DNA from 4 places in the Ralstonia sp. R-29 genome. Region 4 is predicted to be linked to each of the others. Evidence: predicted binding sites of a transcription regulator. Region 4 holds the regulator's gene; each other region holds the start of a gene.

Region 1 (7,332 bases), on a different replicon from region 4:
CACCCGCCTGTGACGCAAAGTCTGGGCCTGAAGCGGGGGCATGCCGGTGTGGAGCCGGCTACAGCAGCGAGTCGTCGTCCTTTGTTTCGCGCGCCGTCTTTTCGCCCAGTTCGGCGCCTGTACGCGGATCGCTTGCCGGGTCCGAGGCGAGGCGCTTTTTCAGCGCGTCGAGCGTGGCCAGTTCAACGTCGCTCAGCTTGACCGATGCGTTGCCGTCTCCGCCGTCGGCCGGCAGCGGCGGGTCTGCCACCAGGTGGAGGCCCGTGCCGCTGTTCCACGGCGCATGTACCACGGGGGCGCCACGCGACAGCTTGAAATACGCATCGCAGAACTCCGGCACCGGCGGCAGCTTGCCCGGTGGGAAGTTGCCCGAGATGGCGTACAGCGCCTTCTCGAACGACTTCTGGTGCGAGACCTCGCGCGTCATCAGAAAACCTAGCGCGTCGCGCACACCGGGGTCGTCCGTCACGTTCATCAGCCGCTCGTAGATGATCTTGGCGCGCGCTTCCGCCGCAATGTTGGAGCGCAGGTCCGCTGTCGGCTCGCCAATCGAATCGATGTAGGCGGCCGTCCACGGTACGCCGCCGGAATTGGTGAGCGCCGGCCCGCCGCCATAGAGCACTTGCGTGACGTGGCTGTCGTTGCCGGCGCCGTTGAGCTTGCGATACAGCTCGGCCTGTTCGCCCACCGCTTCGGCCAGTTCGCCCTTGGCGCCCCGGTTGAGCATGGCGACGATGGTGCCGATCACCTCCAGGTGGCTCAGCTCTTCGGTGGCGATGTCGTAGAGCATGTCCTTGCGACCTGCATCTTCCTCGGCCACTGCCTGCGTGAAGTAGCGCATGGCCGCCGCCAACTCGCCCTGTGGGCCACCGAACTGTTCGAGCAGCAGGTTGGCCAGGCCGGGGTCGGTCTGGTCGACGCGGACGGTGTACTGCAATCGCTTGTTGTGCATGAACATGGGGTTCTCCTGGGAGCGTAGTCAGGTGCCGGGTGGCGCAGCCTTGACCGCAATGGCCGTTCCATCGCGTGCCGCATGTGTGCCGCATGTATGGGATAGGGCGCGGACCCATCGCGGGAACGGCGGTTGCGTTGCCCGCTGCGCCACGCATGTTTCGGAGCGCCCATGGATGACAGCCTTGCCTTGCCGCCGGATGCGCCCACGCATACGCCTGCAGCCTCTGCCCGCGTGGCCGCACAGGTGCGCGACGTGCTGGAGGGCCGCCGGCGCGGCTGGCGTGCGCTCGCGCCGCTCATGGGGCCGGCCATCGTGGTGTCGGTGGCGTACACCGACCCCGGCAATATCGCCACCGGCATCCAGGCGGGTGCACGCCATGGGCTGCAATTGCTGTGGGTGGTGGTGGCCGCCAATGGGGTGGCGATGCTGTTTCAGGCGCTTTCTGCGCGCCTGGGCATCGTGACGGGGCGCAACCTGGCGCAGCTGTGTCGCGCCCATCTGCCCGCGCCGGCCGCGTTGACCATGTGGCTCATCAGCGAGTTGGCCGCCATGGCCACGGACCTGGCGGAGTTCGTGGGGGCGGCCGTCGGCATTGCGCTCTTGACTGGCATCCCGCTGCCGCACGCCATGGTGGCTGCAGGGGTGCTGACCTACCTGTTGCTGATGTTGCAGGCGCGCGGCTTCCGCTGCATTGAGCTGATGATCGGCGCGCTGGTCGGCGTGATCGGTATCTCTTACCTCCTTCAGATGTGGATCTTGCCGGTCGCATGGGGGCCGGTGCTGCGGCATGCGCTGGTGCCGTCTGCCCTACCGCCCGATGCGCTGGTGCTGGCGGCCGGCATCGTGGGCGCGACCGTGATGCCGCACGCGCTGTTTTTGCACTCTGGGTTGACCGACACCCGTGTCCGCCCGCGCGACGCGCGCGCGACAGCGCAACTGCTGCGCTTTTCCAACTGGGAGGTCGTGGCCGCGCTGGCCGTGGCGGGCGGCATCAACCTGGCAGTGGTGGTAGTGGCGGCCAGCGCCCTTTACCCCGCGCATGCTGGTGTGGCGGGCATCGAATCGGCCTACGTCACGCTGGTGCCCCTGTTTGGTGGCGCGGCGGCGGCGGTGTTTCTGGTGGGGTTGATTGCATCCGGCCTGTCCAGCTCGGTGGTCGGCACGATGGCCGGCCAGGTTGTGCTGCAGGGCTTCCTGCGTGCGCGTTTGCCGGTGTGGGCGCGGCGGCTGGTGACCATGGTGCCCGCGTTTGTCGTCATTGGCGCGGGTGTCGACGTGACCCGCGCCCTGGTGATCAGCCAGGTGGTGCTGAGCATGGTGGTGCCGTTTCCCATGGCCGCACTCATCTGGCTGACCTGCCGCGCCGATGTGATGGGGCCGCATGCGGTGGGGCGCGGCGTCGCGCTACTGGCCGCGCTCGGCACGGTGCTGGTGGCGGCACTGAACGCCGTGCTGCTGGTAGATCTGTTGTGATGGCCTGTGTGGACACCCTTCCACCGGGGCGGTTCTGACGGCGCCATCCGGAAGTTCCGGCTGCTAACATGCAGGCCCCAAGCCGGATACGGAACGCCCCCCAGGCTCATGACAAAAACAACGCACCACCGCCCCCATCTGCTGCTGGCCAGCCTCACGCTGGCCGGCGGGCTACGGCATCCGTCCGCCATGGGGCATCTCATTCGCACAGCGTGCATCAGTTGCCGGCTGGCGGAACGCATGGGCCTGGACGACGCCATGCAGCGGCAGGTCTATCTCACCGCGCCTGTGCACGATGTCGGCAAGCTTGGTGTGCCGGACGCCGTGCTGCTCAAGCCTGGCGCCTTGACTGACGAAGAGCACCAGATCATGCGGCGCCATTCCAGCATCGGCGCGGACATCCTCTCGGGCAGCACAGACGCGCTGCTGCAATGCGCCGCTGACGTGGCCCGCCACCACCATGAGCATTTCGACGGCACGGGCTATCCGGATGCCCTGGCGGGGGAACACATTCCCCTGGCAGCACGCATCGTGGCCGTGGCCGATGCGTTTGACGCGATGACGGAGCCGCGCGTGTACCGGCAAGGCATGACGGAAGAACACGCCTTGGCCGCGCTGGCTGAGCGCAGCGGCAGCTATTTCGACCCGCAGGTGGTGGACGCGTTTTTGCGCGATATGCCGGGCGTGCGGCGCATGCACGCGGTGGCGGGTGAGTTGCTCGCGCAGCACGGCGAGGTGGCGGCGGTCAGCCAGTTCTACGGTAACGAACAGCCGTCATGGACATTCTTTGACCACGTGCGTGGCGTCGCCTGACGCACGCTCCCTACATTTTTTGCGGCTAGGTCAGCGGCGGTGGCGGCGCACCGCGATAGAGCGCGAAGTCGTGCGCCTTGTCCTGTGCATCGACGTGGATCGGGTCCGCGTCATCGTAGAAAAACGCCCACGGTGCCGTGCACTGTAGATCGAACCCTGTATCCGCCAACTTACCCGCCGCCGGCTCGGCAATCTGCGCAACGACTTGGGTGCGTAACCACTGGCTGAGCCGCTGGCGGATGTCTTCGCGCTTCGGGTGGTTCAGGCGGCAGTAGGCGCGCGCCTCGCGTGCGGCCACGTGAAGCGTCAGCGTGCAGCGCATGGGGTTGCCATGCGCGCCGGCAGCAGTCCATTCCGCCAGCACGTTGTAGCCACCGCAAGCGCTGCGTGTGGCGCGCACCAGCGCGGACCGCGGCAAGGCGGCGCTGGCCGTCTGTTCCAGTTCCCACAGCGTGGCATCAACCACTTCGTCGGGCTGCCGTTCCAGCATGGTGCTCCCCCCCCATTCTTTCTCGCGCGCTGATGTGGGTGAGCCTACGCCTGCCGCCGGAGGCGAGGCTGATATCGATCAAGAGTCGGTTTCGCTGGCGCATCATGTCTGGAATATGAAACGTTCTAGAGGCGTTGCTCTCTCGCTGGCTTGAGGTGCATCAAGTTGGGCGGCGCGCGGGTGGCATCTAATCCTTCTGACGCCACGCAATCGCAATCGTTTAACACCGCCCCCCGACCATGCGCGCTGCCCCCGTGCTGTCTTCCTCCGCTGCCGAACAGATCGACCCGCCGTTTCATGCCGCGCTGGCGCGCGCCTCGGGTTCGCTGTCGTTTGTGTCGATGCAACTGGCGTGGCTGGATTGGGCACTGCATCTGGCGGTGTCGCCCGGCAAGCGGCTAGACCTGTTTCGCCTGGCGCTGACGCAAGCCGAGCAGCTCACCCGCTATGCACGCGGCTGCATGGCTGCCGGCCCGCAACAGCCATGCTTGTGCGTGTTGCCGCCCGCGCACGACCGGCGCTTTACCGCAGATGAATGGCGCCTATGGCCATTCAATGTGCTGCATCAATCCTTTCTGCTGACCGAGCAATGGTGGGACGCCGCCACGCATGGCGTGTGGGGCGTCGCCAAACACCACGAAGACGTGGTGGCCTTTGCCGCACGCCAGTGGCTCGACATGCTGTCACCAGGCAACCAGTTGGCGACCAACCCGGTGGTGCTGCGCCAGACCTTTGAGCAGCGCGGCGGCAACCTCGCGCGCGGCGCGCTCAACGCGCTGGACGATGTGGAGCGCGCGATGAGCGGCGCCGCGGCTGCCGGCACCGAAGGCTACGTGGTGGGCGAGAACGTGGCCGTCACGCCCGGCAAGGTGGTGCTGCGCAACCGGCTGATCGAGTTGATCCAGTACGCGCCCGCCACACCCAAGGTGCAGGCCGAGCCAATCCTGATCGTGCCGGCGTGGATCATGAAGTACTACATCCTCGACCTGTCTGCGCAGAACTCGCTGATCCGCTATCTGGTGGAGCAGGGCCACACCGTGTTCTGCATCTCGTGGAAGAACCCCGACGAGGCCGACCGCGACCTCGACATGGACGACTACCTCCAGCTTGGTGTGTTCGACGCGCTTGCCGCAGTGAATGCCATCGTGCCCGGCCGGTGCGTGCATGCCACTGGCTACTGCCTGGGCGGTACGCTGCTGGCGATCGCGGCGGCGGCCATGGCGCGCGATGGCGATAGCCGGCTCGCGTCGATGACGCTCTTCGCGGCGCAGACCGACTTTTGTGAGCCTGGTGAACTCGGCCTCTTCATCGACGAAGCACAGGTCAGCCTGCTGGAAGCGCAGATGGCGCAGACCGGCTACCTGCGCGCCAGCCAGATGGCGGGTGCGTTCCAGATGCTGCGGTCATATGACTTGCTGTGGTCGCGCATCGTGGGCGAATACCTGCTGGGCGATCGCGCACCCATGAATGACCTGATGGCCTGGAATGCCGATGCCACACGCATGCCTGCGCGCATGCACGGCCAGTATTTGCGGCACTTGTTCTTGAACGATGACCTGAGCGAAGGTCGGTACCCCGTGGGTGGCAAGCCGGTGCTGTTGAGCGATATCGACTTGCCGACATTCGTGGTTGGCACGCTGACGGACCACGTGGCGCCGTGGCGTTCCGTCTACAAGCTGCATCACCTGACCGATGCGGAGCTGACCTTTGTGCTGACCAGCGGCGGGCATAACGCGGGCATCGTCAGCCCGCCGGCAAATTCGCATCGGCGCTTTCAGATGCAGACGCGGGCGGCGGGCGGCACCTCGATGGGGCAGGACGACTGGTTGGCCTCGGCACCCATGCACGACGGCTCGTGGTGGCCGGCATGGCATGCGTGGTTGCTGGCGCATGCATCCACCACCGCGCCCGTGAAGCCGCCCAAGATGGGCGCGCCAGGTTTGCCGCCGTTGGGCGACGCGCCCGGCACCTACGTGCTGGAGAAGTAGATGCGTGCGCAGACCCACGTTTCAGCGCGCCGCACTACGGCAATGTCGATGGCGCTCGCTGCGATCTTTTCCGTGTCGGGCTGTATATCGATGGCGCCGACGTATACCCAACCCGCGTTGCCCGTGGCTGCACACTACGACGCCGATGATGGCCGCGCCGGTCTGTCGGCCGCCGCCACCGGCTGGCAGGCTTACTTCACCGACGCGCGCCTGCAAGCCTTGATTGCGCAGGCGCTGGACAACAACCGCGACCTACGCACCGCCGTGCTGCGCGTGGAAGAAGCGCGCGCTGCATTCGGCATTCAACGCGCCGATACGTTTCCGCATCTCAACGCCCAGGCCGGCATCAACCGCCTGGGCATTCCGGCAGACCTGAGCCCCTTTGGCATGCCGATGCGCGTGAGCCAGTACCAGGTGGGCGCGGGGGTCTCCAGTTGGGAGATCGACTTCTGGGGCCGCGTGCGCAACCTCAATGACGCCGCGCTGGAAAACTATGCGGCCTCCGACGCCGCGCGCCGTGCCACGGCGCTCAGTCTGATCGCCCAGGTGGCCGACAGCTACCTCGTGCTGCGTGAGCTGGATGAGCGCATCGCACTCGCCCAGCAAACCGTGGACAGCCGCACCGAAACGCTGCGCATCTTCTCGCGCCGGGTGGAAGTGGGCGCCACGTCGCGCCTGAACCGCACGCAGGTCGAAACCCTGTTGACGCAAGCGCAGGCCCTGCTCGCGCAACTGCAGCAGGCGCGTGATGCGCAAGCGCACGGGCTGGCGTTGCTGGTGGGCAAGCCCATCGACTTGCCGCCCGTGGCCGAGCCGCTGGATGAACACCGCATGCTGGCTGACTTGCGCGCGGGGCTGCCGTCCGATCTGCTGACGCAGCGCCCGGACATCGTGGCGGCCGAGCACCAGTTGCGCGCCGCGCACGCCAACATTGGTGCCGCACGTGCAGCGTTCTTCCCACGTGTCGCGCTCACCGGGGCATACGGCACGGTCAGCCCCGAGTTGGGCAACCTGTTTTCGCCGGGCACCCGCGTCTGGCTGTTCGCGCCCAGCATCACGCTGCCGTTGTTTGAAGGCGGCAAGCTGCGCAGCAACCTGGACCTTGCCGAGGCCCGCCGAGACCTGGCCGTCGCCAGCTACGAGAAAACCGTGCAGGGCGCCTTCCGCGATGTGTCGGACGCGCTGTCCGCGCGCAAGTGGCTGGCCGAGCAGCTCGACATCGCGCAAGCCGCATTGGCCACGCAGACCGAACGCGCCCGTCTGTCGCAATTGCGCTTTGATGCGGGCTCGTCGACGTATCTGGAGGTGCTCGATGCGCAGCGCGATTTGCTGGCTGCCCAGCAGCAGGTCGTGCAGGTGCGCCGCGCGCTGCTGTCGAGCCGCGTGGGCTTATATGCGGCGCTGGGTGGCGGCACGCAGGCCAGCGCCGAATCGTCTGCATCTGCATCGTCACCCCATCTAAGCCTGACGCAGCCCGCGCGCGCATCGGGCGGAGCCACACCATGAAGACACCTTCCCGACAACAATGGATTGCGCTGATCGTGGCCGCGCTGGTGGCCGGCGGCGGCGCGGTGGCCTGGCGGGTCTTGCGGCACGACGGCCCCGGCAAGGGC
Region 2 (7,332 bases), 1.4 Mb from region 4:
GCTGTGTCGGAAGCGCTGCTGTTTGCATCGAAGGCCGGCGCTGACCCCGCAAAGGTGCGTCAGGCACTGATGGGCGGCTTTGCCAACTCGCGCATTCTGGAAGTGCACGGCGAGCGCATGGTCAAGCGCACGTTCGACCCGGGCTTCCGTATCGAACTGCACCAGAAGGATCTGAACCTGGCTCTGCAAGGCGCCAAGGCACTGGGCGTGGCATTGCCCAACACGGCGACTGCGCAAGAGCTGTTCAACACGTGCGCCGCGAACGGTCTGGGTAAGCAAGATCACTCCGCGCTGTGCCGCGCGATCGAGATCATGTCGAACCACGAGATCGCGTAAATGCGTGCTTAAGTTGTGTGCACTGTCGCGGCCTTCGGGTGGCGGCAGTTCTTTTTGCCGTCTCAATGCTTTCTGCCATGCACAACGACTCCTCCGCCCAGGCCGCCTTGCGTGCCGCTCTGCCGACCCCATCGCCGCGCTCGCTGCTGCACGGCTTGTTTGATACCGCAGTGGCTGCGGTCAGTGCAGCGCAGTGTCTGCCCGCTTTTCTGCCCAAGCCCCCGCGGGGGCGCACCATCGTCATCGGTGCCGGCAAGGGCGCTGCCGCCATGGCGGAAGCCGTTGAACAACATTGGCAAGGCGAGCTGTCTGGCCTGGTCGTCACGCGCTATGAACATGGCCGTGCGCCCGGCACGCAAGGCCGCATTGAAGTCGTTGAAGCCTCGCACCCGGTGCCCGATGCTGCGGGCCAACGTGCCGCGCAACGCATGGTCGAACTGCTTGAGGGTCTGACCGAAGACGACCTCGTGCTGTGCCTGATCTCGGGCGGTGGCTCTGCCCTGCTGGCCGCACCGGCCGAAGGCCTCTCGCTGGCCGACAAGCAGACCGTCAACCGCGCGCTGCTCAAGAGCGGCGCGAGCATCGGCGAGATGAACTGCGTGCGCAAGCACCTGTCGTCGATCAAGGGTGGGCGCCTGGCGCTGGCCTGCGCACCGGCGCGCGTGGAGACGCTGCTCATCTCCGACATTCCCGGCGATGATCCGACGCTCATCGCCAGCGGCCCGACGCTGCCCGACGCGACCACCTGCGCGGATGCCCTGGCCGTGATCAACAAGTACGGCATCGACGTGCCGGAAGCCGTGCGTCGTCATCTGGAAACCGGCGCGGGTGAAACGCCCAAGCCCGGCGATGCGCGCTTCGAAGGCCATCGCAGCCATGTCATCGCGACGGCACAGGACGCGCTGGAAGCGGCGGCCGCACAAGCACGCGCACTCGGTTATGAGGCGCACATCCTGTCGGACAGCATCGAAGGCGAAGCGCGTGATGTGGCCGAAGTGCATGCCGGCATCGTGCGGCAGATCGTGGCGCGCAATCAGCCGTTCACGAAGCCGTGCGTGATTTTGTCGGGTGGTGAAACCACCGTCACCGTGCGTGGCAATGGGCGCGGCGGCCGTAATGCCGAGTTCCTGCTCGCGCTGGGCGTGGCGCTGGATGGCCTGCCGGGCGTGTATGCGATTGCCTGCGATACGGATGGCATCGATGGTTCTGAAGACAACGCTGGGGCGCTGCTCACGCCGGATAGCCTTGCCCGTGCTGAGGCGCTTGGGTTGAAGCCGAAGCAGTTGCTCGACAACAACGATGGGTATGGGTTCTTTGATGCGCTCGGCGATTTGATCGTCACCAAGCCGACTCGGACCAATGTGAATGACTTTCGGGCGATTTTGATTACTGGGTGAGTTTGGATGAGGGGTGGATTGATGTTGTGGGTCCATCCCTGGTTTCATCCCCTGCCGGGGCTGACTCACTTTCTTTGGTCTTGCCCAAAGAAAGTAAGCAAAGAAAGGCGCGCCCGAGATGGCGAAACACTCCTTGAATTTCTGTCGCAGAGAGGGAGGGGAGGCAAACTCGCTTCGCTCAGACAAGCCTCCCCTCTTTTTCCTCCCTGCAACAGAAATTCAAGGCGCCATCTAGGGCAAGGAACGGCCACACCGTCGCGGAACACTCGGTACCGGCTCTTTGAGAGTCAGCATCGACTCTTGGCGTCCCAGCGTTCACGCGTTGGGCTTCGACGTTGGAGCGTCGAGCCTCAACACTGAGGCTTTGAGCTTCGATAGGAGCACGCAACACAGCGCCACAGGGCAGCCCACAGATGGTGTGGCCGTACCCTGCCCTAGATGGCGCCTTGAATTTGTGTAAGCGGGCGGAAAAAGGAAGGAGGCTGTTTGAGCGCAGCGAGTTTGCCTCCTTCCCCGCCCGGTTACACAAATTCAAGGAGGGTGTCGCCATCTCGGGCGCGCCTTTCTTTGCTTACTTTTCTTTGGCAAGACAAAGAAAGTGAGTCGCCCCCGGCAAGGGGGTGAAAGGGAGTGGACCACCAAGGCCCAACCAAACAACCCCACCGGAGCAAAAAAGTGCGCCGCTTCCGCAACACCAAAATCCTAGCCACCCTCGGCCCCGCTAGCAGCGATAAGGAAACCATCCGCGCCCTCTTCGACGCCGGCGCAGACGTCTTCCGCCTGAACTTCAGCCACGGCTCGCACGAAGACCACCGCAAGCGCTACGACACCGTGCGCGCGGTAGAAGCCGAGACCGGCCGCCCCATCGGCATCCTGGCCGACATGCAAGGCCCGAAGCTGCGCATCGGCACGTTTGCCGAAGGCCGCGTCGTGCTCAAGAATGGCGAGCGCTTCGTGCTCGACCGCGACCCCACGCCGGGCGATGTCACGCGCGTACACCTGCCGCACCCCGAGCTGTACGCCGCCGCTGCGCCGGGCCAATCGCTGCTGCTCGACGACGGCAAGATCCGCCTGGCCGTGGAAGCTGCCGACCCGACCGCCATCGTCACCCGCGTGGTCGACGGCGGCGCGCTGTCGGACCGCAAGGGCGTGAACGTGCCCGACGCGGTGATCCCCATCCCCGCGCTCACCGAGAAGGATCTGCGCGATCTGGACTTCGCGTTGTCACTGGGTGTGGACTGGATCGCGCTGTCGTTCGTGCAACGTGCGGAAGACGTGATCGCCGCGCGCGAGATCATCGGCGACCGCGCCGGCTTGCTCTCCAAGATCGAGAAGCCCGCCGCGCTGCTGCATCTGGAAGACATCGTGCAGGCCTCCGACGCGCTGATGGTGGCGCGCGGTGACCTGGGCGTGGAGCTGCCACCCGAGCGCGTGCCCGGCGTGCAGAAGCGCATCCTGCGCATTGCGCGTCAGCACGGCAAGCCGGTGGTCGTGGCCACGCAGATGCTGGAATCGATGATCGAAGCACCAGTGCCGACGCGCGCCGAAGCCTCCGACGTGGCAACGGCTGTGTACGACGGCACCGACGCGGTGATGCTGTCGGCCGAATCGGCCAGCGGCAAGCACCCGGTGGCGGCGGTCAGCATCATGAACCGCATCATCGCCGAGACCGAGCGCGATCCGCTGTACCGCAACCTGATCGACGCACAGCATCAGGCCCCGCTGCCGACACGCCAGGACGCCATCTGCGCGGCCCTGCGCGACGTGACACACATCCTGGGCGCGGTGGCCACCGTCACCTACACGTCCAGCGGCAAGACCAGCCTGCGTGCGTCGCGTGAACGGCCGTTGGCACCCATCGTCAGCATCACGCCGCGTTTGGACACGGCACGCCGTCTCGCAATCGCGTGGGGTGTGCACAGCACCGTCAGCGCGGATGTGACGAGCGTGGATGAGATGGTGGATGCGGCGTGCCGCGCCGCCGCGCGTGAAGGCTTTGCCGTCTCGGGCGATCAGATCGCCATTACGGCGGGCATGCCGTTTGGTCAAGCTGGCTCGACCAACCTGCTGCGCTTGGCTGAGATCTGGCCGCAGACCCTCGCCGCCGCGCAGACGGAAACCGTCGTGCAGCAGCCTGAGCCTGCGACCGTGTAAGTTAAACCACCTTGGAGTAGCGCGGGACGACGGCCACGGGCTTGCCTTCGGCCTCAACCGTGCGCTCGGTGCCGGCGGTTTGCAGATGCGCATCGAACACCATGGCGATGCGTCGCACCAGCAAGCGCCCCTGCGGCGAGATAACGATGCGCTCGTCGCCCACCTTCACCAGCCCGGCAGCTTCCAGCGGCGCGAGCGCCTTCAGCTCACTGGCGAAGGTGCGTTTGAAATCCAAGCCGTGCCGCGCGCCAAACGCGCGCATGTCCAGCTCGAAGCCACACATCAGTTCACCGATCAGTGCGCGGCGCACGTGGTCGTCCGGTGTGAGTGACATCCCGCGCAGGACCGCCAGCTCGCCGGCATCAATGCGCGCGTAGTACGCGTCGAGGTCCTTCTCGTTCTGCGCATACACATCACCCACGCGGCTGATGGCGGACACGCCAAAGGCCAGCATGTCGCAATCGGCATGCGTGGAGTAGCCCTGGAAATTGCGTTGCAACCGGCCTTCGCGCTGCGCAATGGCGAGCGCGTCGTCAGGGCGTGCAAAGTGGTCCATGCCGATGTAGACGTAGCCCTCGGCGACGAGGCGCTCCACCGTCATCGCGAGCAGGTCGAGCTTCTCATCGGCGCTGGGCAGCGCGAGTAGATCGATGCGGCGCTGCGGCTTGAACAGGTGCGGCAGGTGCGCATAGCTGTAGACGGACAGGCGATCCGGCGCCATCTCCAGCACGCTGTCCAGCGTGGCGTTGAAGGTCTCGGTGTGCTGATGCGGCAGGCCATAGATCAAATCAAAGCTGATCGACTCGAAGCCCAGGTGGCGCGCGGTGTCGACCACGCGGCGCGTTTCTTCCACGCTTTGCATGCGGTGGACGGCGCGTTGCACCTCGGGGTCGAAGTCCTGGATGCCAAGGCTCGCGCGGTTGAAACCGATCTCCGCCAGCACGGCCAGCGTGGCGTCATCTGCATGGCGCGGGTCGAGTTCGACGGAGATTTCCGCGTCGCTCGTCAAATCGAAGTGCGCGCGCGTGGCGGCCATGACGGCGCGCATCTCATCATGGGCGAGGAACGTGGGCGTGCCGCCACCCCAGTGCAGTTGCTTGACGCGCCGCAGCGGGCCAATGTGCTCGGCCACCAGAGCCATCTCGCGCGCCAGCGTCTGCACGTACCGTGCGCTGCGCGCGTGATCTTTCGTGATGACCTTGTTGCACCCGCAGTAGTAGCAGAGGTTCGCGCAAAACGGCAGATGCATGTACAGCGACAGCGGCGCATGCAGCGCGGGCGCGATCGCCGCACGCCGGTGCAACGCGTCGAGGTAGTCGGCGTTGTCAAAGCCGTTGTGAAAACGGTCTGCTGTGGGGTACGAGGTGTAGCGCGGGCCGTGCGTATCAAAGCGCTGGGCGAGGTCACGCACTTGCGGCGCAGACCAGCGAAAAGCCGCATCGTTTGCGGCAGACGGAGCGTCAGCCGGCTTGGCAAACGGAAACATGGGTGCGAACGGTATGGGGGCGATGTTTCATCGTAAAACGCCCCCTTAAGCGTCGCGTTGATATGCGTCAACGTTGGTCAACGCGCTAGCGGGTGCGCCGCCCGCGCGGCTACGTCGCCACCGGCTTCTTGGCGGCCAGCAGCCCCTTCAGCGCACCGAGCCGGTCCTTGGGCGACATGGCGGGCATGGTGTCTTCAGGCGTGGGGCCCGCATCGTCGCCCAGCTTCATCTCCGCGATATAACGCGACGGTTCGCACACCACCGTCTCCCGCGCGCGCTTGCGCTTCTTGCACCAGCTGATATGCAGGCTGCGTTGCGCGCGTGTGATGCCCACATACATCAAGCGCCGCTCTTCCTCGATCTTCTCGTCGGTCAGATCGTCGTCTTCACGGCAGTGCGGCAGGATCCCCTCCTCCACGCCCACCAGGAACACGTGCGGATACTCCAGCCCCTTGCTCGCATGCAGCGTGGACAAGCGCACCGCATCCGGGTCCTCTTCCTTGCCTTCGAGCATGCTGATGAGCGCGATGGTCTGCGTGAGTTCCAGCAGGTTCTTGCCTGTGTCCATCAAGCCGTCGGCGTTGTCGAAACCGGTGGCGTCTTCAGCGTCGTCTTTCTCGGGCTTGGTGCCCTTACGCTTGAGCCAGTCGAGAAACTCCAGCACGTTGGTCCATTTGTTCTGGGCCTGGCGCTCGTCGTAGGTGTCGTACAGGTAGGCCTCGTAGTGGATGCCTTCCATCATCTCGTCGAGCAGCGTGGCGGCGGGTTCCTTCGCGGCGCGGTCTGACAGGCGCACGATAAATTCGCAGAACACGCGCAAGGGCTCCAACTGGCGCGGTGCGAGCTGCGCTTCAATGCCGCCCATCATCGCCGCCTCGAACAGCGACACCTTCGCCTGCCCCGCGAATGCCCCCAGCACTTCCAGCGTCGCATTGCCCACACCGCGCTTGGGCGTGGTGATGGCGCGGATGAACGCGGGGTCATCGTCCGCGTTGGCGATCAGGCGCAGGTACGCACACAGGTCCTTGATCTCGGCCTTGTCGAAAAAGCTCTGCCCGCCCGAGAGCACATACGGAATGCGCTCGCGCCGCAGGATCTGCTCGAACAGCCGCGCCTGGAAGTTGCCGCGATACAGGATCGCGTAATCCCGAAACTGCGCGCGGCGCTCGAACTTGTGCGCGGAGAGCTTGAATACGACGCTCTCGGCTTCGTGCTCTTCGTCATTGGCGCTGGTGACGTTGATGGCGTCGCCCATGCCGTGCTCGCTCCACAGCGTCTTCTCGAACAGCTTCGGGTTCTGCGCGATCACCGCGTTGGCGGCATTCAGGATGCGCACCGTGGAGCGGTAGTTCTGCTCCAGCTTGATCACCTTGAGGTTCGGGAAATCCGTCTGCAGCAGCTTGAGGTTGTCGAGCGTGGCACCGCGCCAGCCGTAGATCGCCTGGTCGTCGTCGCCCACGGCCGTGAAGGCTGGCGCACGCAGGTGCGAGCCGCCCGCCAGCAGCTTCAGGAGCTGGTACTGGCAGGCGTTGGTGTCTTGGTATTCGTCGACGAGGAAGTAGCGCAGGCGGTTCTGCCACTTCAGGCGCACTTCCTCATTGCGCGCGAACAGCTCGGCGGGCAGGCGGATCAGATCGTCGAAATCCACCGCCTGATACGCGTGCAGCGTGGCGACGTAGTTGCGGTAGACCAGCGCGGCCTGGTGGTCATCGACGTTGTTGTTGGCAAGCGCCTCGGCAATGGCGGTTTCCGGATCGACGAGGCCGTTCTTCCACAGCGAAATCGTGCTCTGCACGCGGCGGATCAGTTGCTTGTCGGTCGTCGCCAGCTGCTCCTGGATCATGCCGAAGCAGTCGTCCGAATCCATGATCGAGAAGCGTGGCTTCAGGCCCACGTGCTCAGCCTCCGCCCGCAGGATCTGCACGCCCAGCGAGTGGAACGTGCACACCGTCAGCTGCT
Region 3 (7,332 bases), 1.4 Mb from region 4:
ATCTGCTGCGCGTAGTCGTACAGGTCTTGCAGGATGTGCTGCGCGCGGGTGTCGCCTTTCTCCGTGGCTTCGGCGCCCAATTGCTGCAGCCGCTCGCCGAAGGCTTCGAAGGTGAGATAGCCGCCGACGCCTTCAAACAGCCGCTCGGCGCGCAACTGCTCCCACTGCTCGTATTCCTCTTCACTCAACGTATCGGGGAAGTTGCGCGCGCGGTAGTGGAACAGCAGCTCGGGCAGGCGCTCGTCTGCGAAATCGGGGTGCAGTTGCGCGAGCTGCTCGCCGCTGAGCGTGCGCAGTTCGTTGAGCGTGCGGCGATCGTCGTTGCTGACGAAGCCGCCGTACAGGTTCTGGTCCACGTCGGCAATCGGCTCCAACTCGCGGGCGTAGACCCGGCGCCACGTTTCGCGCATGTCCGGCGCGCCCTGGGCGATGGCGGCATGGCGTTCGACGGTTGCGAAGTCGATGCCCCAGCGTTCAGCCTGTGCGGGCTGCAGCGTCTTCATGTTGCTGATGACGATGGGCGACTTGTTGATGTGGATCGACTTGATCGGCAGGCGCGTCGTGCCTTCGGCCAGATCGGCGGTGCGCGTGAACATGCGCTCGCGGATGGTGGCGACATCCATGTCGAACAGCTCGGTCGGGTCGAACGCCAGGTCCCACACGATCAGCTCGTTCTTGTTGGTCGGGTGCCCGCCCAGCGGCCAGACGACCGCCATGCAGCCGCGCTCCACGCCGTACATGCCGGAGATATGCAGCAGCGGGCGCGGCGCATTGCCAATCTCGGCGATCACACGGTCCTTCTTGCGTAGTGCCAGGCAGAAGTCGAACAGGCGCGGCTGGGCGTTGCGGATCAGGCGCGCCAGCGCAATCGTCGCGCGCACGTCGGATACGGCATCGTGCGCGGCCTCATGCACCAGGCCGTTGGCTTGCGAGAGGTGCTCCAGCTTGAAGCTCGGCTTGCCATCTTCGTGTTTCGGCCACTGGATGCCCTCGGGGCGCAGCGCCCACGTGGTGCGCACCACGTCGAGCAAATCCCACCGCCCGCACTCGTTCTGCCACTCGCGCGCATACGGGTCGATCAGGTTGCGCCAGAACAGGTGGCGCGTGACCTCGTCGTCAAAGCGGATGGTGTTGTAGCCGACGCCGATGGTGCCGGGCATACCCAGTTCGCGCTCGATGGCCTGCGCGAAGCGGTATTCAGGGATGCCCTGCTTGGCGCACTGCTGCGGCGTGATGCCGGTGATGAGGCACGACACCGGATCGGGCAGCCAGTCGTTGGACGGCTGGCAGAACAGCTCGACGGGCTCGCCGATCTCGTTGAGTTCGGCATCGGTGCGGATGCCCGCGAACTGCGCCGGGCGGTCGCGGCGTGGCACGGCGCCGAAGGTTTCATAGTCGTGCCAGAGGAAAGTTGGGGTGACGGGCAAGGGACTGCTCGCTGAAAAGCCAAAAGATGCCGGCATGCTAACAGCCTTGCCGGCACCGTTGACGCACGTCAACCCGCACCGGCCGCGCGTCGACCAGACTGGTATTTCCCCCAACCAGGAGATGTTCCATGGCCCAGTCGATGAAAGCCGCAGTTGTCCACGCGTTTGGTGAACCCCTGCGCATTGAGGAAGTGCCCGTTCCGACACCTGGGCGCGGCCAGATCCTGGTCAAGGTGGAAGCCTCCGGCGTCTGCCATACCGACCTGCACGCTGCCGACGGCGACTGGCCCGTCAAGCCGCGCCTGCCGTTCATTCCCGGCCACGAGGGCGTCGGCTTCGTGGCGGCAGTGGGCGAAGGCGTGACCGCCGTCAAGGAAGGCGACCGCGTGGGCGTGCCCTGGCTCTACACCGCGTGCGGCCATTGCGAGCACTGCCTCTCCGGCTGGGAAACCCTCTGCCACGAACAGCAGAACACCGGCTACTCCGTCAACGGCGGGTATGCCGAATACGTATTGGCCGACCCGAACTACGTCGGCCATCTGCCGGCGCAAGTCAGTTTTGAAGAGATCGCGCCCATCCTGTGCGCGGGGGTTACGGTCTACAAGGGCATCCGCATGACCGATACGCGGCCCGGCCAGTGGATTGCCATCTCAGGCATTGGCGGGCTGGGGCATGTGGCCGTTCAATACGCGATCGCCATGGGCTTGCATGTGGTGGCCGTGGATGTGGCGCCCGAGAAGCTGGCACTGGCGCGCGACCTGGGCGCCAAGCTCGTCGTGGATGCCACCCAGCAAGACCCGGCCGCTGTCATTCAGAAAGAGATTGGCGGCGTGCACGGCGTGCTGGTGACGGCGGTGTCGCGCAGCGCATTTGCGCAGGCGTTGGGTATGGTGCGGCGTGGCGGCACGATCTCGCTCAATGGGCTGCCGCCGGGGGATTTTCCGCTGCCGATCTTCTCCACGGTGCTCAATGGCATCACGGTGCGCGGCTCCATCGTCGGCACGCGGCGTGATCTGCAGGAATCGCTGCAGTTTGCCGCTGAAGGCCAGGTGCGCGCCCACATCCACCGCGACAAGCTCGACAACATCAACCAGGTCCTGGCTGACCTGAAGGCCGGCAAGGTGGACGGCCGCATCGTCTTGACGCTCTGAGGACCGTGTGCGCCGCCCGGCGGGGCGAGTAAGCTGTCTGCATCCCCTTCTCGCTCCGCCGCCATGCGCATCCTTTTCTTCAGCAGCCACCGTTACGACGAAGACAGCTTCCGCGCCGCCCTGGCGCGTGGCGCACACACGCTGGACCTGGTGTTTCAGCGTGCCCATCTAGACGTGCACACCGCGCCGCTCGCGGCCGGGTTCGAGGTGGTCTGCCCGTTCGTCAACGATTGCCTGGACGCGGATGTGCTGGCCGCCCTGGCGGCCGGCGGTACGCGGCTGATCGCGCTGCGCTCGGCGGGCTTCAACCATGTCGACCTGGCCGCCGCACAGCGCCTGGGGCTGACGGTGGTGCGCGTGCCGGCGTATTCCCCGCACGCTGTGGCGGAACACGCGGTCGGCATGATCCTCACGCTCAACCGGCGCCTGCACCGCGCCTGCAATCGCACACGCGAGGGCGATTTCTCGCTGGATGGGCTGCTCGGCTTCGACCTGCACGGCAAAACCGTCGGCGTGGTCGGCACCGGGCAGATCGGGCAGGTGTTTGCGCGCATCATGGCAGGCTTCGGCTGCCGGGTGCTGGCGTTCGATCCGTTTCCGCAGGCCGCGCTGACGGCCTCTGGGGTGACGTATCTACCGCTGCCAGCGTTGCTGGCGCAGTCCGACATCGTCAGCCTGCATTGCCCCCTCAACGCGGATACGCACCACCTGATCGACGCCGGCGCGATCGCCAGCATGAAGACGGGCGCGATGCTCATCAACACGAGCCGCGGCGGCCTGATCGACAGTCCCGCGCTGATCGATGCGCTCAAGTCCGGCCACCTCGGCCACCTCGGGCTGGATGTGTACGAGGAAGAAGCGGATCTGTTCTTCGAAGACCGCTCCGCCGATGTGCTGCAGGACGACGTGTTCGCGCGGCTGCTGACGTTCCCCAACGTCATCGTCACCGCGCACCAGGCGTTCTTTACGCGCGAGGCGCTGGCGGGCATCGCGGATACGACGCTCGCCAACGTGGCAGCGTGGGCGGCCGGCGCGCCCGTGAACGTGGTAAAGCCCTAGGTCTTTACGCCGCCTCGGCTTTCGGCTTGGACAGTTCGCTCTCGCCTTCCTTCACGTAGATGGAGTTGCGCGGCTTGGCCAGCACGCGGTGCACCATCGGCTCAAAGAAGGCAAGCGGCAGATTGTCGTAATCGGCCATGAAGGCGGCGGCGTCGTACTTGGCGCAGAACTCGGCGGTGCGTTCGAACAGCTCGGGCTGGCTGCGGTATTGCTCGCGCAGGTTGCGGTCCAGGCCCAGGTGGTGGAAGAAGTAGTAGCCCTGAAAGATGCCGTGCTTCTCGACCATCCACAGGTTTTCGGGGCTCACGAACGGCTTGAGGATGGCCGCAGCGATGTCCGGGTGGTTGAAGCTGCCCAGCGTGTCGCCAATGTCGTGCAGCAGCGCGCAGACGACGTATTCCTCGTCGCGGCCGTCGCGGTGGGCCAGCGTGGCGGTCTGCAGGGAATGCGCGAGGCGGTCGATCGGGAAACCGCCGCAATCGCCATCGAGCAACTTCAGATGCGCGAGCACGCGGTCCGGCAACGCGCGGGCATAGGGCATGAATTCGGCCGAAATGGCGGCCCAGTCCTCGCGGGTGCCATGCTCCATGTGGGAAAACGTCGCGCGCGAGGCGGTGTCGTGCGTCATGGGGTGTCTCCTTCGTCGCCTGAACGGGTCTGGAATGCCGCGTCATGGGTGCGCAGCTTGGTGTGGATGACTGCTGTGGATAACCACTGTGGACAACTACTGTGGATAACCATTGTGGATAACGCTGGGCCATTGTCTGCCCGGCCTTGCCGGCAGACTGTCAAGCGTTTGACAATGGTCGGACCGCCCTTGCCGCATCCTGCCGTCATGCCCCCAGACGCCTCCCATACCGCTTCCGCCCCCACGCCGGGGCAACTGGCCCAGGGCTGGCTGCGCGATGCCCCTGCCGCGTTGCTGGCCGAGATTGCCCCCACCGCGCGCCTCATCACCTACCCCGACGGCGAATGCATCCACCCCCACGGCGGCCCCGCGCAGGGCATGTTCCTGATCGTGCGGGGTCGCGTGCGCATCAGCCGGACGACGGACGGCGGCAGCGAACTCGTCTACGGCGTGCTGCGCGCGGGCGAATGGTTTGGTGAGATCGCCCTCATCGACGGCGGCGGCCGCACGCACAGTGCCCACGCCCAAGGGCCGACCACCCTCATCCTGCTGGGCAGTGCGGCATTTGCGCGCGTGGTGTCTGCCTATCCGGCCGGCATGTGGGCGCTGATGCAGCAGCTCTGCCAGCGTATCCGGCTGATCTTCGACGAGTTCGAGCACGCCAGCGAAATGCCCGCCGATGCGCGCCTGGCCCAGCGCCTGCTGCAACTGGCCCGCGCCGGTGACGGCCGCACCGTGGCTGCCAGCAATGAAGAGCTGGGCCGCATGCTGGCGCGCTCGCGGCAAACCATCTCCAAATACTTACAGGCGTGGCAGCGCGCCGGGTGGATTCGCTGCCATTACAGAACGGTGGAAATTGTCGATACGCCGGCGCTGCGCGCGCTGGCGGGCAGCCACTAGCCGAGCCACCCCGTCGATCGGGGCACGCGCGATTCAGTACGCGCCGCTAGAATTTCCCACACGCTACGCAGGCCCATCGCCCCTTCGCTTCCACCTCCATGACCTCCCCGCTCTCGCCAGCCTCGCCCGAAGGTCGGCGCCTTGTGTTGCTGCTTGGCCTCGCGCAAACGGTCTCGTGGGGCACCCTGTATTTCACCTTCACCGTCTTCCTGGCGCCGATGCATGACACGCTCGGCTGGGCGCGGCCGTTTCTGGCGGGCGGGTTCTCGCTGGGGCTGCTGGTGTGGGCACTGTGCTCGTTCTGGGTGGGGCGCGCGCTGGACCGCTGGCCCGCGCGCCGCGTGATGGGCACAGGCACGATGCTGGCGGCGGGGAGCCTGCTGACGTGGTCGCTAGTCTCCAATCAAACCGCGTTCCTATTGCTCTGGCTGCCGATGGGCGTGGCCATGGCCACCACGCTGTACGACCCGGCGTTTGTCGTGCTGCGCCAGGCGTTTGGCGATGCATATCAGCGGCCCATCATCGGGCTCACGCTGATCGCCGGGTTCTCCAGCACGATCTGTATTCCGCTAGCGCAATGGGGCGTGGAGCACATCGGCTGGCGGCATACGCTGCAGGCGTTTGCACTGGTGCAGGTGCTGATCTGCCTGCCAGTGCATCTGCGACTGCGCGTGCGGCCGCCCCAGACAGCGCCGGCGAGCACAGTCGACGACGCCGCGCCGATCCACACCTCGGCATGGCGCATGGTGCTGCGCCTGCCCGTGTTCTGGGCCGTGGTGCTGGCCTTCGTGGCCGTCAGCCTGATCGCCACGGTGCTCGGCGCCCATCTGATCCCGCTGCTCTCCGAAAAGGGCGTACCAACGGGCCGCCAATTGCTCATTGCGGCCCTCATTGGGCCGGCGCAAGTGCTCGGCCGGCTGGCGATGATGCGCTTTCGCCTGGCGCATCCCGTTCGCGTCGCCCCGGCCACGTACGCGGCCATGGCCGTGGCGCTCGTTCTGCTGGCGCTCTCCAGCGGTCCCCTGCTGTTAGCCTTCGCACTCATCTACGGGGCGGCCAACGGCATCAACACCATGCTGCGCGCGATCGCCATGCCAGAACTGGTGTCGCGCAACCAGTACGCCACCCTCAACGGCCTGATGATGACGCCCGTGCTGCTGGCCCAGGCCAGTGCGCCATGGCTCGGCGCGCTGCTGTGGAAAGCGACGGGCGGCTACGCAGCTGTGGAACGGGCGATGGTGGCCTGCGCGCTCGTCGCCCTGTGCGCCTTCACGTATGGGCTCCGGCACGCGCACACGCGTACGGCGCTGGATGGTGCACAGCCCGCCGAAGCGACGCCGACGCCATGACGATGTCGTCACTTAAACCGCAGGAGATTACTGTTAGGAACCTTTGTTGACGCGAATCTGTCATTGAAACACGAGACGTGATGTTTCATTCTCATGTTAGAAGCGGCCCGCTTTTTGCTGCACCGCCAACGGAGGACGCGCCGTGTCACAGGCTCATCAAGCAACATCATCCGCAAGCCAGCCGATGCCGTGGTCGATGCAGGAAATCAACTACGGCGGCATCAACGTCGCGCGCGTGCGCGAGAACCGCACGCTGTTCTACCTGGTGGTCTGTGCTTCGTTTGTGGAAAGCGGCTCCGACCTCTACGCCGGCAACCTCGCCCAGTACTACGCCGACCAGCCCGAAGCCGCACACTGGTTGACGCACCACTGGGAGCGCGAAGAGTTGCAGCATGGCCGCGCGCTGCGCCGCTACGTCGAAACCGTCTGGCCGGAGTTCGATTGGGAACACGGCTACGCCCGCTTCTTCGAGGAATACTCCGTCACCTGTTCGGTCGACCAGTTCGAGCCCACGCAAGCGCTGGAAATGGTGGCGCGCTGCGTGGTCGAGATGGGCACCGCCACCTTCTACCGCGCCATCGCCCAGGCCGCCGCCGAAGCCGACGAACCCGTGCTGCGCGATCTTGCCAGCCGCATCTCCGCCGACGAAGTCCGGCATTACAAACACTTCTTCCGCTTCTTCAACGCCTGCAACGCGCGCGAAGGCGTCGGCCGGATGCGGGTACTCAAGGCACTCGCCTCGCGCCTGCGTGAGATCAAGAACGAAGACTCGATGATCGCCCTGCGCAACGTACTACGGATCGAGCGCGGCGAGGACG
Region 4 (7,332 bases):
GCATCTTCGCCCTGGGGTACCTGGTTCTCTATCCGGGGCTGGGTTCGTACGCCGGCGTGCTGGGCTTCTCAACGCGAGGTGAATTGGCCTCCCAGCGTGCAGAAGCCGATGCGAAGGTGCGCCCGCTTTACGAGCGCTACGCCAACATGGACATCAAGCAGATCGCCGCAGATCCGCAGGCGCACGAGATCGGCCAGCGCCTGTTCCTGAACAACTGCGCGCAATGCCACGGTTCGGACGCGGCAGGCTCCAAGGGCTTTCCCAACCTGACCGACGGCGACTGGCTGTATGGCGGAGATCCGGACACGATCCTTACCACCATCACCAAGGGCCGCCATGGCGTGATGCCGTCGCTGGCAGCGGTGGTGGATGGCAATCAGGCCGTCAACGTTGCCCACTATGTGCGTTCGCTGTCGGGTCTGTCGTCTGACCCGATCAAGGCGTCGCGCGGTGAATCGACGTTCAAGTCAGTCTGCGCGGCCTGCCATATGGCCACCGGCAAGGGCAACCAGGCGTTGGGCGCGCCCAACCTGACCGACCGCGTGTGGCTGTACGGCAGTTCGGAAGCGACCATCGTCGAGACCATTCTCAAGGGCCGTGACAACACCATGCCGGCACACGAGAACCTGCTCTCGCCCGAGAAGATCCGAATGTTGGCGGCCTACGTTTGGGGGCTGTCGAATAGCAATCCGAGTCACACCCAATGAGCGACCAAGAACCAGCCTGGCGCCCCATGACAACCGCTGCCGCTACATCGACCTCGGCGGCGGGTGTTGAAGATGCACCGACCGAGCAGATGCTGTATGAGGTGCGGCGCAAGATTTATCCGCGCGCCGTGACGGGCGCATTCGCGCGCTGGCGGGTCTGGCTGGTGCTGGCCACTCAGCTCGTTTTCTACGGGTTGCCGTGGCTGCAGTGGAATGGGCGCCAGGCGGTGCTGTTCGACCTGGGCGCGCGTAAGTTCTACCTGTTTGGCCTTGTGCTGTGGCCGCAGGACGTGATCTACCTGACGCTGCTGCTCGTGCTGTCGGCGTTGGGTTTATTTTTGTTTACGGCAGTGGCGGGGCGACTCTTCTGCGGCTATGCCTGTCCGCAAACGGTCTACACGGAAATCTTCATGTGGATCGAGCGGCATATTGAAGGCGACCGCTTTGCCCGCATCCGCCTGGACGGTGAGCGCTGGAGCCTGCGCAAGCTGCGCCTGAAAGCAGCCAAGCACTCTGCCTGGGTGCTGATCGCACTGTGGACGGGCTTCTCGTTCGTCGGCTTCTTCACGCCCATCCGCGAGTTGGGCATGGAAGTGTGGACGTTCTCGCTCGGGCCGTGGCAAACCTTTTGGTTGCTGTTCTACGCCTTCGCTACGTGGGGCAACGCTGGCTTCATGCGCGAGCAGGTGTGCCGCTACATGTGCCCGTACGCACGCTTCCAAAGCGTGATGGTCGACCCCGACACCTACGTCGTCACCTACGATACGGAACGCGGCGAGCCGCGCGGCAGCCGTTCACGCAGTGCAGATTTTGAAGCGCAGGGCCTGGGCACGTGCGTGGATTGCAGCATCTGCGTGCAGGTCTGCCCGACCGGCATCGACATCCGCCAGGGGCTGCAGTACGAGTGCATCGGCTGCGGCGCCTGTATCGACGCGTGCGATCAGGTGATGGACAAGATGCGCTACCCGCACGGCCTGATCCGCTACACCTCAGAGCGTGCGATGCACGAGCGCCTGACGCCGAAGCAAGCCCGCCGGCACCTGCTGCGTCCGCGTGTGCTGATCTACACGACGATCATGCTGGTGCTCATCGCCGGTTTCGTAACGGCACTGGCCATGCGCAAGCCGCTCAAGGTGGATGTGATTCGCGATCGCGGTGCCCTCGCGCGCGAAGTGGATGGCGACAAGATCGAAAACGTCTACCGCCTGCAACTGATGAATGCGTCCGAGCGTCCCGTGCGCGTAACGGTTACGGCAGAAGGCCTGCCGGCGCTGCAAGTGCTCGGTGGCAGCGGTGAATCGACCACGCTTGAACTGGCGCCCGCAGCCAATCGGTTGCTGCCTGTGCTCGTGCGCCGTCCTGCCGATGACATACCGGCCGGCTCGCACAAGATCCGTTTCGTCATCCAGGCAGATAGCGATAGCGACAGCCTTGTGTTGCGCGAACCGTCCAGCTTCATCGTGCCGCGCTAACGCGGTCTTCAGCGACATCCCCAACAGGAGGCACAGATGCACGCAACGCAAACTTCCGCCCAAGCCCGACCGTGGTGGCGTGAGCCCTGGCCGTGGCTGCTGATGGCCGGCCCCTTCGTTGCCATGCTTGGCTGCGGCGTCACCATCTGGCTGGCTGTGTCCCATCCCGACCCGGTCATCCAGGACAACGTTGTGCGACGGGGCTTGGTGATCGAAAAGAGCGCCACCGCATCGCCCGCGCATGCAGTCGATTCGGCCCACGCGGAGGTCCGATGAAACGCCGCATCCTGATGTGGATCTTGTGGCCGGCGTTCTTGTGTGCCGCGCTGGCCGAGCTGGTCGTCTTTGCGGTGGTTGACCCCGCAGACCTGCGCTTTTTCGGCGAGCAGATCACCGTGTCGGCCGAGGCGGTCTACACGGTGTCGTTCTTTGTGTTCTGGCTGTTGTGCGGCTTGTCGAGCGCGCTCACGTTGTACGTGTCGCCGGGCATTGGCAAGCTTGAAGCGCATGAACATCCGCTCATCTGAGCGGATGCCGAAAGCAGATTCAGCTGGCCTGACCGCTCATCACTTGGCGCAGGCCGGCCATGTCGATCAGCTTGACGTGGCGCTGGCGGATCTGGATCAGGCCCGCCTCGGCAAAGCGCGAGAACAGGCGGCTCACGGTTTCCAGCTTCAGGCCCAGATAGCTGCCGAGTTCTTCACGGCTCATGCGCAGCACAAACTCGGTCGACGAGTACCCGCGCTGCGCCGAACGCTTGGACAGGTTCAGCAGAAACGCGGCCAGGCGTTCCTCGGCGCGCATCGAACCGAGCGTCAGCAGCATCTGGTGGTCCTGCGAAATCTCCTTGCTCATGATCCGCAGAAACTGATGCTGCAGCGACGGCAGCCGACGCGAAAGCTGCTGCAACTCGTCATAGCGCACCACGCAGACTTCGGTGTCTTCCAGCGCCGTGGCATCCGACACATGCCGCATATCGCCAATGCCATCCAAGCCGACAATCTCGCCCGGCAGGTGAAAACCGGTGATCTGGTGGCGGCCGTCTTCCAGCGTCAGATGTGTTTTGAGTGTGCCAAACCGAATGCCATACACGCCCTCGAGCGGATCGCCCAGCGCATACAGCGTTTGTCCTTTCTTGATGCGGATGCGCTCGGTAACCAACTCGTCCATTTTGCGCACGTCATCCGAATTCATGCCCACCGGCAGGCAGATTTGCCCGAGTACGCAGGTAGAGCAACGCGAGGCTTGGTCGGAGAGCGCGATTCGTGTGAGCACGGGTGGGGGCGAGTGAATTTCGAGGAAGTGAAATGAGAAATTCTTATGGTGCAACTGGGCCGTATTATAGCGACGACCTTGTCACTATCGGACGTTTCCGATGGCGTGAATCGCGGGAAATTCATTTGATTCCCGCGCGTAAAACCATAACTTTGGTCCATATCAAAAGAGCATCAAAAAGATGAGTGCGGCTGCGCTGTTGAGCGTTTTCCTGATCGCGCTGCTTGGGGGTGTGCATTGCTTGGCGATGTGCAGTGGCATTGCGCTTGCCGCGGAGCGCGGGGCAGCGCCGGTGCGCATGGTGTCGCGCCGCCGGTTGTGGTTTGAGCAGGTGGTCATGCACGCCGGGCGGCTGACCACGTATGCGTTGCTCGGGGCGGCCATGGGCGCGCTGGGGGCCACGGTCTGGCGTCAGCAGTGGCTGCCAATCCAGCGCGGACTGTTTGCGCTGGCCAGCGCGTTGTTGCTGGCATATGGGCTTTTGTTGCTCATGCGCACAACAGGAGATGCTTGGCGCGCACCGGCGGTGGAGCGGGTGCTTGGTCGCTTGACGGGCGGTTTGTCGGGCTTGGCCGCACGGTTAGGCGGTGGCTTGGGGGCGCAACCTCCGCTGGTTCGCCGCTACGTCATCGGGCTGGCCTGGGGGTTCGTGCCGTGCGGCATGGTGTATGGCGCGCTTGCCGTCGCGTTGTTGGCGGGCAACGCAGCCTCCGGCGCGGTGGTGATGCTGGCTTTTGGTGCGGGCACGCTACCGAACCTTCTGATGATGTCGGGGCTCGCCGGCTGGCTGCGCGGATTGTCCCGCCTGCGATGGGCGCGGGGCGCAGCGGGCGCCACCATTGCCGCATTCGGTATCTGGGGGTTGGTCTGCGCCGCCTGGCTGCCAGAGATGCTCAACGCACATGGCTTCTGTCTGGTGCTGTAGCCGTTTGAAGCGCCGGAGATGGTGATCCCGCCCGGGGCGGCAGTTCAAACATCTTCCCGGTTGCGGCGCCGCCAGAAATTGCCCTACAATCGACGACAATTCGACTCGCCCTCCGCGCAAATTAACAATCCCAAGCGCGGCACCAGGCGACGCCATCCAGCGGCAATGCCGCCCTGGACCGTCGATTCGGGCAGGTGGCCAGTCTCTTCGGCAGCCGCCCGGTGCAGTATCCGTCCCCATGGCGGCGGAAGAAATTGCCCTAGTGGTGCCAGACTGGCACCGGATCAACTCGCTCCTCCGGCCCTTTTTTTGCGGGCACAGCCACTGCGTTACGGTGCATGGCCCAATTGGATCAATTGGCCATCGCGCGCCGGGCCCGGGCGGGCAACAGCATTCTGAAATGCCGCGTGCGTCGCGGCGGAACGACAAACCTCAAGCGTGACGGCGACCTGCCGCGCGCGAGCAATGACGAACCGTTCAACCTAATGAATACCCAAGAGGCGAAAATCGTCCTCGAGACCGCGCTGATCTGCGCGCAAGACCCATTGCGAGTCAATGACTTGCGCAAGCTGTTCGACGAAGATGTTTCCGCAGATACCATCCGCGTGTTGCTCGAAGAGCTGCGCCAGGATTGGCTCAATCGCGGCGTCGAGCTGGTCGCGCTGGCTTCGGGCTGGCGCCTGCAGAGCCGCCCAGAGATGCGTGTGTATCTTGATCGCCTGCATCCGGAAAAGCCGCCCAAGTACTCGCGCGCCGTGATGGAAACGCTGGCAATCATCGCGTACCGGCAGCCGGTCACGCGTGGCGATATCGAAGATATTCGCGGCGTGACCGTCAACACGCAGGTCATCAAGCAGATTGAGGACCGCGGCTGGATCGAGGTGATCGGTCATCGCGACGTGCCTGGTCGCCCCGCGCTGTACGCGACCACCAAGCAGTTTCTGGATGATCTCGGACTGCGCTCGCTGGATGAGCTGCCGCCGCTGGAGGATGCCCGCGCCCAGGCGCAGGCCAGCCTGCTGGAGCAGGGCGCTATCGAGTTCGAGGGTGGCGCCATTGCGGTGGCAGAACTGACCGAGTTGGTCAACGAAGCCCCCGATAACGGCGTACCGGAAGCCGATGGGAATGCCGATGCGCCGATTGAGGCATCGAGCGAGTCTCCCGTTGCTGACGGCGAACCTGCTGCGGAGGCCGAATCGCCCCTTGCCAGCGCGCTGAAGGGCGAATCGGAAGACGAGCACAAGACCATGGCCGAGCCATCTTCGGCTACATCGAACGAACATTCGTAATGCCATGCCAGCCGTAGAGTCGGCACGTGGCCTGATCCCTTAGATTTTTTAAAGACGTTGTGAGTACCCAGCCAGATTCCATGGATACACGTATGCCGGCCGATGCCGACGCTCAGCCGCCACGACAAGAGGGCGGTGACGGGACCGAGTCCGCGCCGCGCCGTAAAGGACTGCGCCGCGGTCTGCGCAACCTTGTGGCCTCGCGCCGCCAGCCGCAAGAGGGTCGCCCAGAAGGCGAGTCCGGCGATGCCGCAGGCACGGAGGCCGGCCAACCTGCGCAAGCCCGCAAGAGCCGTGCGCCACGGGCGCGCAAGCCAAAGGACGTCGCTGGCGAGCCTGTAGTTGTGGCTGAAGGCGCCGCCCCAGCGGAGCAGGCACCGGCAGAGGGCCAGGGTGAGCGACGTGGCCCGCGCGGCCGCTTCGGCAAGAACCGTCGTCGCCAAGGCGAAGGGCAGCCGGCTGCGGAGCGCACTGAGCGTACTGACGGCGCCACTGGTGGCAAGCAAGCCGGTGGCCGCGGCAAGGGTCAGAACCGCAACGGCAAGCCGCAAGGCAAGGCTGGCAGCCCGAGCCAGAATCGTGGCGGCAAGGGTCCGAAGGGTGGCAAGGGGTCGGAAGACGTCTTCCAGTATGTGATTTCCGGCGCGTACGACGCCGAAGTCGATGCTGGCGGCGCGCCGCAGTCCAGCAAGGTGCGCGAACTGACCGCCGAGGACGATGCGCCCAAGCTGCACAAGATCCTCGCTGACGCCGGCCTCGGCTCGCGCCGCGACATGGAAGACCTGATCCTGCAAGGTCGCGTCTCCGTGAATGGGTTGCCGGCGCACATCGGTCAACGCATTCTCGCCACCGACCAGGTGCGCGTGAACGGCAAGCTGATTCAGCGCAAGCTGCCCAATAAGCCGCCGCGCGTGCTGCTGTATCACAAGCCGGCCGGCGAAATCGTCAGCCAGTCCGATCCGGATGGCCGTCCGACCGTGTTCGACGCGCTGCCGCGCATGAAGACCGGGAAGTGGGTCGCCGTCGGCCGCCTGGACTTCAATACCGAAGGTCTGTTGATCTTCACGACGTCTGGCGACATCGCGAATCGCTTTATGCATCCGCGTTATGGCGTTGAGCGCGAATACGCGGTGCGCACGCTGGGCGAACTGCCTGAAACGGACCGTCAGAAGCTGCTGCACGGCATCCAGCTCCAGGATGGCGAAGCCAATTTCCTGCGTTGCGCCGACGGCGGTGGTGAGGGCGTCAATCACTGGTACCACGTTGCGCTCACGGAAGGCCGCAATCGCGAAGTGCGTCGCATGTTCGAAGCGGTCAACTTGACCGTGTCGCGCCTGATCCGGACGCGTTATGGCAGTTTTGTGCTGCCGCGCGGCCTCAAGCGTGGGCGCTGGCAAGAGGTCTCGCCCGAAGATGTGCGCACGCTGATGGGCACGCTGGGCATGAAGGTCCCGACCGCCAGCTCGGGTGAGAAGAGTCGCCAGGGTGATCGTCGTCGCCAGCCGGCGCCGGTGCTGATGGGGCCGATGTCGTCGGGCTTTACCGGCGAAGCGAACTTCCAATCACGCGGCATGGGCATTGAGAATGGCAACCGCGCTCAGCCTGCGCAACGCCGTCAGTCGACCCCGCGCCAGCCGGATCCGATGCAGACGTCCATGGGCTAC

What was found. The regulator FNR, encoded in region 4, switches genes on or off when oxygen is low (the NO sensors DNR and NnrR bind a similar motif). The targets are predictions, from matches to a motif close to TTGATNNNNATCAA.
Region 1: the regulator FNR is predicted to act here: its motif matches at 3,882-3,895, upstream of ACN9M1_RS25380 (PHA/PHB synthase family protein).
Region 2: the regulator FNR is predicted to act here: its motif matches at 5,431-5,444, upstream of hemN (oxygen-independent coproporphyrinogen III oxidase).
Region 3: the regulator FNR is predicted to act here: its motif matches at 1,486-1,499, upstream of adhP (alcohol dehydrogenase AdhP).

What each region holds. Positions count from the first base shown of each region.
Region 1 is NZ_CP184378.1:1,821,937-1,829,268, forward strand. Features, by position in the region: gene ACN9M1_RS25360 (manganese catalase family protein) at 59-958, opposite strand; gene ACN9M1_RS25365 (Nramp family divalent metal transporter) at 1,124-2,428, shown strand; gene ACN9M1_RS25370 (HD-GYP domain-containing protein) at 2,537-3,241, shown strand; gene ACN9M1_RS25375 (hypothetical protein) at 3,267-3,731, opposite strand; gene ACN9M1_RS25380 (PHA/PHB synthase family protein) at 3,971-5,719, shown strand; gene ACN9M1_RS25385 (efflux transporter outer membrane subunit) at 5,720-7,225, shown strand; gene ACN9M1_RS25390 (HlyD family secretion protein) at 7,222-7,332, shown strand, end outside.
Region 2 is NZ_CP184377.1:3,308,302-3,315,633, forward strand. Features, by position in the region: gene glxR (2-hydroxy-3-oxopropionate reductase) at 1-336, shown strand, start outside; gene ACN9M1_RS15620 (glycerate kinase type-2 family protein) at 414-1,733, shown strand; gene pyk (pyruvate kinase) at 2,409-3,887, shown strand; gene hemN (oxygen-independent coproporphyrinogen III oxidase) at 3,889-5,373, opposite strand; gene ACN9M1_RS15635 (UvrD-helicase domain-containing protein) at 5,483-7,332, opposite strand, start outside.
Region 3 is NZ_CP184377.1:3,253,554-3,260,885, forward strand. Features, by position in the region: gene sbcB (exodeoxyribonuclease I) at 1-1,427, opposite strand, end outside; gene adhP (alcohol dehydrogenase AdhP) at 1,556-2,578, shown strand; gene ACN9M1_RS15335 (2-hydroxyacid dehydrogenase) at 2,642-3,637, shown strand; gene ACN9M1_RS15340 (HD domain-containing protein) at 3,642-4,265, opposite strand; gene ACN9M1_RS15345 (Crp/Fnr family transcriptional regulator) at 4,473-5,165, shown strand; gene ACN9M1_RS15350 (MFS transporter) at 5,264-6,514, shown strand; gene ACN9M1_RS15355 (ferritin-like domain-containing protein) at 6,699-7,332, shown strand, end outside.
Region 4 is NZ_CP184377.1:1,893,838-1,901,169, reverse strand. Features, by position in the region: gene ccoP (cytochrome-c oxidase, cbb3-type subunit III) at 1-707, shown strand, start outside; gene ccoG (cytochrome c oxidase accessory protein CcoG) at 704-2,179, shown strand; gene ACN9M1_RS08890 (FixH family protein) at 2,216-2,455, shown strand; gene ACN9M1_RS08885 (hypothetical protein) at 2,452-2,706, shown strand; gene fnr (fumarate/nitrate reduction transcriptional regulator Fnr) at 2,726-3,454, opposite strand; gene ACN9M1_RS08875 (sulfite exporter TauE/SafE family protein) at 3,636-4,379, shown strand; gene scpB (SMC-Scp complex subunit ScpB) at 4,865-5,668, shown strand; gene rluB (23S rRNA pseudouridine(2605) synthase RluB) at 5,761-7,332, shown strand, end outside.